Regions from separate parts of the Psychromonas saccharinae genome, predicted to be linked through region 1. Evidence: predicted binding sites of a transcription regulator. Region 1 holds the regulator's gene; the other holds the start of a gene.
What was found. The regulator sigma-54, encoded in region 1, starts transcription at its own class of promoters, with help from an activator protein. The targets are predictions, from matches to a motif close to GTTGGCACGNNNNTNGNNT.

Region 1 (5,525 bases):
ACTTTATTGTTTTTTTCAGAAACAGTATCAATTAATTGTTCGAGAAGTTGGAAGGGTACACCATCGATGCAGTTATAACCTAAATCTTCAAGTACGTGAAGCGCTATCGTTTTACCTGATCCAGAGCGTCCACTAATAACGACGAGTTTCATCATAACTCCAATTTATACTTATTTTATTACATAATTATTATTTTATCTCTATAAAATAGATGTGTGTTAGCCATAAAAACTAACTACCACATCCTGTACTTTTTTCTTTTGAAATTCAAGTTGTTAAAACTAATAATTACAATTTAATAAATTAATTTAAGTAAACTATGTAGATTATTCAGCCTGTAATAATTCAAACAGTGTTTCAGCGCTTTCAGCGGTTCTTAATTGCTTTAAAAATGTCTTATTTAAGAGCTTTTGACTGATCTCTGACAATGTTGCTAAATATTCCTGACAGCGATCTTCAGGAACGAATATCGCGAACAGTATATCCACTTTGTTACCGTCATAGGAATCATAATCAATAGGTGTTTCACATTGTATAAAAACTGCTGTCGCAGGTAAGCTGCTGTCAATTTTTACGTGCGGAATTGCAATACCCGAGCCTACGCCCGTAGAACCAATTTTTTCGCGACTAATGAGATCATTAAAAAGTCTCTGTGCATCGATATCCAGTTTTTCCGCTGCAATATGACTGATTATTTCGAGTGCAGATTTTTTACTGGTACAACGTACTTGACTAAATACAGAGTCTTTAGTTAATAGGGTCGATATTTTCATATTTTAATCTACTTTAGCTGCGATATTAAGAAGCGCGAAAGTTTAGCAGTTTACAGGTAAATACGTATCAAGAAATACTCATTTTTTTAATATTAATTAAAAATTTAACAACCTGTAGAGAAAACTTTATGGATAACGCTAGGATATCACTGAATTATTTAATTTTATTCGTGTTCACCTCGCTTTTAATACATAAGTGAACATCGAATTAAAGTTGTTAGAGTAATTGTTTTCGTTGATTAGAAGGTGGGATACCTAACGACTCTCGGTATTTTGCAATCGTACGACGCGCTACTTTTATACCTTGTTCCTCAAGTAATTTACTTATTTTATTATCACTTAAAGGTTTTGTTGTTAGTTCTGCACTGACGAGCTTTTTAATTAAAGCGCGAATAGCTGTTGATGAACATTCACCACCACTTTCTGTTGCAACGTGGCTAGAAAAGAAGAATTTAAGTTCATAAATACCTCTTGGTGTATGCATAAACTTCTGCGTAGTTACACGAGAAATAGTCGATTCGTGCATGTCTACTGCAAAGGCAACATCATTTAATACCATTGGTTTCATTGCTTCATCGCCGTATTCAAAAAAGGCTTGTTGTTGTTGAACAATACAATTAGACACTTTTAAGAGTGTTTCATTACGACTTTCTAAGCTTTTAATAAACCATTTTGCTTCTTGTAAGTGGCCCTTAATAAATTGTGAATCACTTTTACTAATATTACCTTTACATAAATTAGCGTATTGGGTGTTGACCGATAGGTTTGGATCACAGTCTGGATTTAATGAAACACGCCATTGTCCTGCTATTTTTTTTACGTAAACATCGGGGACAATATATTGTGCATGTGATTCTTCAATTTGATTGCCAGGACGAGGCTCTAAACTTTGAATTAAACGCATAACTTCAGCAAGTTGCGCTTCTTTTAATTTTGTTTTTCTAGCCAATGTGCGGTAATCGCGATTTGCCAATAAATCCATATGGCACTCTAATACCATTTGCGCTTCGGCTAGCCATTCAGTATCGGGGGCTAAATGTTGAAGTTGAATTTGTAAACACTCTTGGGTGGAACGGGCTGCAACACCAATCGGATCAAAATGTTGAATACGTTTTAATACAACTTGAATTTCATCAAGTTCAAGATCTTCAATATCAACACTTAAGCTTTCTAAAATAGATTCACACGTACTTGTTAAATAACCTGATTCATCAATCGAGTCGATAATAGAAGTCGCAATAAGTTGATCAGTTTCAGAAAAAGGTGTTAGTTCCATTTGCCACAGTAAGTGGTCTTGTAATGTATTTGATGATTCACCTTGATAAACTGTATCTTCACCTTCATAGCTTGCACCACCTGAAGCAACGGAGGTCGTTGGAACTGGGCTATAGGATTCTTCCCAATCAGTTTCCGCAGGAAGATCGTCAGAAAATTCTTGCTTTGTGATTGCTTCCGAAGTATCAATTTGACTACTGTCTTGTTCTTTATGTGCTTCTTCACTGCTTGTTTTGTCATCTTGTTCAAGTAGTGGGTTTTCGTCGAGCGCATTTTGGATCTCTTGCTGCAAATCGAGTGTAGAAAGTTGTAATAATTTAATTGCTTGCTGTAATTGAGGAGTCATGGCGAGTTGCTGACCCATCTTCAATTGTAACCCTTGTTTCATCAAAATATTTTTTCCTCCTATTCAACCATTGTTAGCTTAGAGTGTGAATTCATTGCCTAAATAAACCTGTTTAACTTGATCATTTGCTAAGATTTCATCTTGGGTTCCAATTGCAATAATTTCACCATGGCTAACAATATATGAGTGTTGGCAAACATCCAGTGTTTCACGTACATTATGATCTGTGATTAGTACGCCTAAACCTCTATCCCTAAGCTGTTGAATAATATTTTTAATATCAATAACTGAAATAGGATCAACCCCTGCAAAGGGTTCATCTAAAAGGATAAATTTGGGTTCAGTTGCTAATGCTCGTGCAATTTCTACACGGCGACGCTCTCCGCCCGATAAACTCATTCCTTTATTACTACGTATATGGGTTATATGAAACTCTTCGAGTAACATTTCTAGTTTCTCTAGGCGCTCCGCTTGTGATAACTCTTTACGCATTTGTAAAATGCCCATGATATTTTCAGTTACCGTTAAACGTCTAAAAATAGATGCTTCTTGCGGTAAATAACCAATCCCTTTTTGTGCACGAATGTGCATTGGTTGGTTAGAAAGATCTTCATGGTCTAAAAAAATAGTGCCTGCATTTTGTTTTACTAGGCCAACAACCATATAAAAAGATGTTGTTTTACCTGCTCCATTTGGACCAAGTAATCCTACAATTTCACCGGTTTTCACGGTAATACTAACGCCATTAACAACGGTACGACCTTTATAACTTTTTACTAAGCCTTTTGCTATTAATTCAGCCATTTGATTTATTCTTCTTTATTCGAGTTAGTTGTGTCTTGTTTCGTTTTTTCAAATTGAGAAGGGAGAAAAACAGTATTAACTCGATCTTTATTAGATTCTCCCGTGCCTACAATAAGTTCTTTTGTTTTAAGAAAATAGACTATTTTTGAAGCATTAATTTCACTATCAAGCTGTTTAACTTGTGCACTGCCACTGAGCGTGATTTTCCCCTCCGCAACATTATAACTAATATAATTGGCTTTTGCTGTTAATGGGCGACCATCGTTTTGCGTTTGGTAAAAGGTGGCAGGTAATCCTTCTGCAGTCATCTTTTCGCTATTTATTTTTGTATCTCGTTCAACGGTTAATGTGTTGCTAGTTATTTTGATAGTGCCTTGGGTTAATAACACTTCCTTTGAAAAAATAACTTTATTTTCTGCCATTTTTGCATGCTGTTGTAATGAGCTGACATGAATAGGTTGTGAATAGTCTGATTCGATGGCATTGCTTGAAAAAGAAACAAGTAATGTGCTAACAGCGAACAGGATTTTATTTATTTTCATTAAAGTATACCGCTTTTATTTGATCTTTAACTATTAATTCTTCCGTAACCAGCGAACCCCACATACCGATTCCTTGTTGCTCCATTTGCGGGCCTTTCCAAGTAACTAACTGATCGGTATTTAATTCTTTTTTATCTAATAATATGGTTAATTTTTCAGTTTCCATTGTTTGTATAAGTTGATCTTCAGTGAGGTTTTTAACTAATACATTATCGGACAAAAGTAACTTACTTTGTTTAGAAAGGATACCTTTTTCACTACTGATTTGCCAAACACTCAGATTATCCTTTTTTTCATCATTAATATAGACAGTCAGTTTTGGATGCTCAAATATAGTAATATCGTCATCGGATAATCCGGTTGTTTTTATTGCTGATATTTTATATTCCATGTTGCCAGTCTCATCAAAATGGGTATTGCTTGCTCCATTGATGATATAATTGAGTTGATATTTAGGCGCCTCAATAACATTTGATTGTGGTTTAAAATATAACCACAACAAAAAGGCCAATAATAAAACTATAAATGGAATGCTTTGGCGTTTATTCATTTACTCGCTTTTGCCCTGTGTAATGTTAAGCAGATTATGGCATTGTAAAAATAGATCGCAAATTTCCCTCACTGCACCAAATCCCCCTTTGGTATAAGTAATGAGATCCGCTTCTTGTTTCATTAAAGGATGCGCATCCTGAACGGCAATACCTAATCCACAATCTTTAATGACTGGAAGGTCAACGACATCATCTCCAATATAAGCGACGTTATCCGGCGTTAAATTGAGTTTTTCCAGCAATGATTGGTAAACCGTCAGTTTATCTTCTTTTCCTTGATAAATATATGGTACGCCTAATGCTTGCATTCTATTTTCAACAATATGCGATTGTCTTCCTGTGATAACGGCAACATTAATACCTGCATTTAATATTGCTTTAATACCAAAACCATCTTTTGTATGGAATGCTTTTAATTCTTCACCTTGGTTGCCGAGGTAGATGCGGCCATCGGAAAAAACACCATCTACATCACAAATGAGTAATTTTATCTTTAATGCGCGAGCTTGGTTAGCCTTGCTGATTTTGCCGTAGGGAGTTGTGAACATTTGAATTCTCGATAGCTTTTTCAATAGGATTAAATAGAGTAGTCGTCACTTTATTCGTACTTAATCGGACATTGTCTAGGTTATTAGTTGAAAAATAAAGTGTTAATCTTCGTGACTGAAGGAATTACAATCGACTTGTTATATTTTAATCGAAGAGAATAACTTAAAACGTCATTGTATTAAAAAAATTGTATATAAAAGCACAGAACTTTATACTGTACCGCTTATTTATAGGTAAAGAAATGGTTGTCGATGAAAGAATCAAATCATCTTGTGATTAAAAATCTGTGTTTTTCTCGAAACGAACGCTTATTATTTGATAATTTATGCTTCGAATTTGAGCGAGGAAAAACAACAGCAATACTAGGCCCAAGTGGCATTGGTAAAACAACACTCTTAAAGCTTATTGGAGGACAGCTACCCGTAGACAGTGGTGAAATTATCTTTAATGGTAAGCCTATTCATAATTGTTCTACCGAAGCACTTTATGAAGCACGTAAGAAAATGAGTATGTTGTTTCAAAGTGGCGCGTTATTTAATGAGCTGTCTGTATTTGAAAATGTAGCATTTCCATTACGTGAACACTTCAATTTGGATGAATCATTACTTTCAACATTAGTTTTGATGAAGCTAGAAGCTGTTGGACTTCGCGGTGCAAAAGACTTGAAGCCGATTGAATTATCGGG
Region 2 (5,525 bases), 1.5 Mb from region 1:
GTTTTAGCAATACGTTTTATACCACCATAAATGATAAAGCCAACGACAATCGCAAGAAAAATACCTGTCCATAGACGATCAATACCGAGACTATCTTGAACAGCACCGGCAACAGTATTACCTTGGAATGCATTAAAACCAAACGCGAAAGAAGCAATTAAACAAAACGCATAAAGATATGCAAGCCATTTGTAATTTTCACCAAGACCATAAATCATGGCGCGTGCAGGACCACCACGGAAACCGTCTTTTTCTTTACGCTTAAAAAGCTGAGCAAGTGAACATTCAACTAAACTCGTTGCCATGCCAACAAGAGCAACCGCCCACATCCAGAAAACAGCACCCGGACCACCAAGTGTAATTGCTACGGCAACGCCGGCAATATTACCACCGCCCACACGACCGCCAATCGAAAGTAATAATGCTTCACGACCTGAAATTGCATTCTTTTCAGCGGTTTGATTTTTACGTAATAAAACGTGGAACATACGTCCAAAAAATCTAAATTGAACAAACCCCGTTGCTATTGTAAAAAATAAACCCAAAATAACGAGGAAGGGAATGAGTGCCCACCCCCAAGTGAGATCGCCGATCAGGCCAAAAAATGATTCTATTAATGACATTAACTTTCCTTAAGTTGTAATTTTTTAAATGGTATGGTGTCTCAATGTTTAGTATTACTGTCTGAATTGTAATTGATAAATAGCAGATTGTACTGTTTACTAGAAGGAGCTGTATGTTATAGATTTTTTTGAAGTTTGTCGATGATTAAGCGTTCGTATTATTGCTAATACGGTTGATAAAGTGTATTAAACGCATGTTTAATTTATCAACCTAAAAATTATTTCTGAAAAGGTGAAATGACTAATGCATCCTGCTGGATGCTAACACAACTTGGGCCATAGCTCTGTATGGTATTCAGTGTTTTATCTGCAATAGCAATGGATGTTTGACTGTATAACTTACTCGCGGCAATGACCTTGATGTTATTAAAATACTCTTCAAGTGCAACTTTGTTTTCTTCCTGTTGCTTTTCTAAGGTGAGTAAGGTTGTTTCTGTTTCTTTTTGCATTAAGGTAAGACGTTGATCAATTGCTTTTCTTTTTTTAGTTAAAGGTGCGGCTTCTATCATTTGACGTGTTTCAAAGACACTGTGCAGTTTTTCTTGCTGTGTTGGTATATCAAGTTCAATTTGTTTTTTTGTTTCGGTTAATTGCGAGTAAAGTCCGGTTAAATCAAGCTGTGTTTTAGTGCCTGCTGAAGAACCAATAATAATCGTATTAATTCCCTGTTGGGCAAATAATCGTCCACCTAAAATAACGCCCTTAGTCGCACTCTCATTCTGAACACAAATATTACCCTTGCTATGTACTAAACAATGTAATAATTGCGTTTTAATCAGCAGGTTTTTACCAATATGCATATGGGAATACTGACTAAAGGTTGCCGTCACTGAACCTTTACAATTTATTTGACAGGAATAAAGTGCATCCGAATCGGTTAATTTACGTCCCAAAATACCATGGCCAACAAACAAATCGCCATCACACTCGATATTTGCCGATTCAACAAAGCCTGCCACGGTAATATTCCCTGTTGCTTTGACTTTCATTCCATCGCTAATATTCCCTGCAACGATTACGTCGCCTTTATAATTAATATTACCTGAAGCAACATCAACATTATTAATAATTAAAGCATCATCTACCCGAATACCGTGATCCATTTTTTGGGGGATCCCAGCAGCAGTTGCTATTAAAAGGTTTTCATCATTGGGATCAATTTCGGTATTTGTGCCAACATTCAAAGTTATATCTTTACCGATAAACTGTTTAATTGGTTTACCCGTAATAGTTATACCCGGTGTGCCTTCTTGATGTGGCGTTTTTCGCATTAATGGCGTGTGAGGTTGAACGGTAACTAGCTCACCAAGCTCTCGCATATCAACTTGCCCATTTTCTTTTTCTTGCGGGCGCATAATCCGTTCACTTGGCGTTTCAACTAAACGTTCAAAACTAGCATTGACACCATCAATAGGTGGCTTTCCCTTGGCTACAACTGCTTGATAAACGGTACCTGGTGGTGATTTCTTAGATTTTTGGATTAAAAGATGAAGCATTTTTTTAGATATTCCATAACTAATTTTTAATGCTTTCATTTCTTCTGCAAGTAAATCCAAGGTGATAGGTTGTCCACCGTATGCACTGATTATTTCTGCTTTTGCTTCAAGCTTTAAATCATCGACGGTAAGGGTTAACTGTGCATCGAGACGATTCGCAATCACAATAACTTTTGGTTCCGATGATTTATTGGCGGGAATGTTGAGTGCTTCATAGGCTTTGACTGCTTGTTTAATACCTACAGCGTTAAGTTTAAAAGAAGCGTATTTCGATTGATTAATGGATTTTGTTAATCTGCTCTCAGAAACGATTTCATCGGTCGGCGAAACAGTGATCGCAAGTTCTTGTCCATTATTTAATAATAGAAATTGTTGGCTTAAATCTAGTACGTTACCTATCACATTAAAACCTTCTTAGAATTCACAATAATTGCATATTTCAATTACATGCATTTTTTTACCATTTCTTTTTATAATAATTATTTTCTGGCAGTAATATAACTCTATGTATTTAAATAAATATATACTGTAGTTTAGACAAAAAGCAATGAATAAATAAGTGGTAAAGTATGACTAAGTGTAATACCTATTGGTGGTATGACAATAACAGGTCTTTCAGAATGAGAGCTACTTTCTATTTTTATTATTTCAAAAGGGTATTATAGACAAATATTTTAAAAGTAATAAAATTTTATGCTTTCCGGTAAATAAATAATATCCATATCTACATCAATAATTTTGTTATTGATAATAAAACGGCTCTGACACCAAACGGTTGTTAGTCCGTAATTTCCAAGTGCGTATTACTACTGTAGCCGTGCTTATTACGTGATGGTGATTATTTATACGGAATGTTTTGTTTTATAGTTGTGTTGAATACTGCCCTGATATTAAGTTATGTAATAATTTTTACTAAAACATGTTGAATTAATTGAACAATTTTTAAATTTTATGGTCAAAGGCTCAATAACAGAAAAATACAATCATCCCTATAAAATCGTGAAATACTTGACTCATTTGGTTAAGTCACAGAATTAAGAGAATGTAAAATGTCAAACTCAATTTTAATTGTCGAAGATGAAATAAAACTAGCTAACTTGCTAATGGATTATTTTAAGTTGACCGAGTACGAACCCTTTCAGATTAACAATGGTAATGAAGTCGTTGATTGGGTAAAGGCTCATCAACCTAAAGCTATTTTGTTAGATATTATGTTGCCTGGAAAAGATGGTATCGAACTGTGCAAAGAGATCCGCCAGTTTTCAAATGTGCCTATCTTAATGGTAACAGCAAAGGCAGATGAAATTGATCGTCTATTGGGGCTAGAATTAGGTGCTGATGATTATATTTGTAAGCCATTTAGTCCAAGAGAAGTTGTTGCGCGTGTTAAAGCCGTATTGAGACGAACAACCACAAAAGTTGATAGCAGTACCTCATTAGTGCTTGATGAAGACCAATATATCGCAAGCTATTGTGGTAAAGATGTGTCATTAACATCAGTTGAATGCCAGTTATTAAAACCGTTAGTCGACAAACCTGGTCGTATTTTTACTCGCGAGCAGTTAATGGGCAATATGTACTCCGATCATCGTATTGTTAGTCATCGCACCATTGATAGTCATATTAAAAAGTTGCGTAAAAAATTAACCGCATTAAGCAGTGATGAAGATTTTATCCAGTCAGTATATGGGGCAGGGTATCGTCTTGTCCTGCAATAAATAAATGGCTAGTCCGCTTAATCAAGCGGACTAGCTGTTATACCAATCGTAATAATTAGCTGCTCTATTTTGCTGGTTAAAATAGTTTATTTCTTTGTTGAAAGTTTCGTTAAGGGAACAACCATTTACATCAACTTTCGCCTCAAACTAAACCATTTTTCCAGCGCAAAATTTAGATCACATATTTAATACAATTGGTATTATCTACTGTTATTTTCATTATTATTGTTTATTTTCTTCTCTCTGATAGTCCATAAAAGCGCATATTTAGTTCCTTCATTCTTACACAATATTTGCCACATGAATTGCTATTATTCTGTTGTAACTATCTATAATAACAGGAAATATATATGACTATCCGTTCTAATCTAATAATTGCAATGACACTTGGTTTCACTGTTTCTGGTCAAGCTTTTGCATCTAATGATCAACAACAAGGTGGCGAAGGTAATATGCCGCCACCACCACCAGAGTTTTCATCTGTCGATACAAATTCTGATAGTGAAATTAGCCTTGCTGAATTGTCTACGCAAAGATTGCCACCTAACCTTGATGCTGAAACTATTTTTGATGAAATGGATAGCAATGGTGACGGTAGTGTCAGTAAAGACGAATATCAAAACTTTAAGCCAGCTCCTCCACAAGGTAAATAATTTCTGCTTGTGACGTGAAAGCCTTTTAGTCATCGATGCAAAATTCGATGACTTATTATTCTATCTCTCTGCATTTATCTTTCTTATTATTAAATTTCTTATGTTTCATTGGAAAGATATTCTATTTAAAAACAATTGGTTATGTTTTTACCTTGTTAATCTGAAAATACCTCTGACTTTAAATATTATTGATTAATATCACATTTCAATTAACGCTATCTGTAACCGGTTGCAGAAACCGGTTACATCATTTATATTATTATCTAATAGTTAAAACAAAATAAAAATATCCGTTGGGCTATTACATGATTTTATTTTTTAGAAGGGTGATGATATGAAGTTTGCAAAGGATTTTCTGTTCGGGGCTGCTACAGCGTCTTATCAAGTCGAAGGTGCTTGGGATCAAGACGGTAAAGGAAAAACCAATTGGGATGAATTTACTAAAATACCAGGAAAAACATTTGAAGGGACAAATGGTGATGTTGCAATTGACCATTATAACCGTTACCAAGAGGACATCGCTTTAATGGCTGAAATGGGATTAGAATCGTATCGTTTCTCAATTTCATGGGCACGAATTTTCCCCGATGGAAGTGGCCGGATTAATCAAAAGGGGATCGACTTTTATAATAATTTAATAGATGAATGTATAAAGTATGGCATTGTTCCTTTCGTGACGCTTTATCATTGGGATTTACCACTACCACTGGAACAACAGGGGAGTTGGCTAAATAAAAACACTGTTGATGCTTATCTTGAATACGCTTTACTTTGTTTTAATGCGTTTGGTGATCGCGTTAAACATTTTATTACTTTTAATGAAACCGTGGTATTTGCTAATTTAGGGTATCTTGCTGGGGCTCATCCACCGGGTATTGAAAATGATCCAAAGAAATATTTTCAAGTTATTCATAATGTATTTTATGCTCATGCACAGGCGGTTATTGCCTATAAAAAATTAAATCAATTTGGTGAAATAGGATTGAGTAATGTATTTAGTCCTGCTTTTCCCGTTGATGAGAGTGCCGATAATAT

Region 2: a site for sigma-54 is predicted at 4,130-4,148, ahead of ACR30L_RS07510 (EF-hand domain-containing protein). Genes of this name have one in related genera too.

What each region holds. Positions count from the first base shown of each region.
Region 1 covers NZ_CP195153.1:3,187,216-3,192,740, reverse strand. The annotation lists gene rapZ (RNase adapter RapZ) at 1-152, opposite strand, end outside; gene ptsN (PTS IIA-like nitrogen regulatory protein PtsN) at 327-773, opposite strand; gene ACR30L_RS14295 (RNA polymerase factor sigma-54) at 991-2,436, opposite strand; gene lptB (LPS export ABC transporter ATP-binding protein) at 2,473-3,198, opposite strand; gene lptA (lipopolysaccharide transport periplasmic protein LptA) at 3,204-3,740, opposite strand; gene lptC (LPS export ABC transporter periplasmic protein LptC) at 3,727-4,290, opposite strand; gene kdsC (3-deoxy-manno-octulosonate-8-phosphatase KdsC) at 4,291-4,839, opposite strand; gene ACR30L_RS14270 (ATP-binding cassette domain-containing protein) at 5,092-5,525, shown strand, end outside.
Region 2 covers NZ_CP195153.1:1,695,672-1,701,196, forward strand. The annotation lists gene ACR30L_RS07495 (alanine/glycine:cation symporter family protein) at 1-623, opposite strand, end outside; gene ACR30L_RS07500 (DUF342 domain-containing protein) at 842-2,521, opposite strand; gene ACR30L_RS07505 (response regulator) at 3,169-3,837, shown strand; gene ACR30L_RS07510 (EF-hand domain-containing protein) at 4,188-4,490, shown strand; gene ACR30L_RS07515 (glycoside hydrolase family 1 protein) at 4,825-5,525, shown strand, end outside.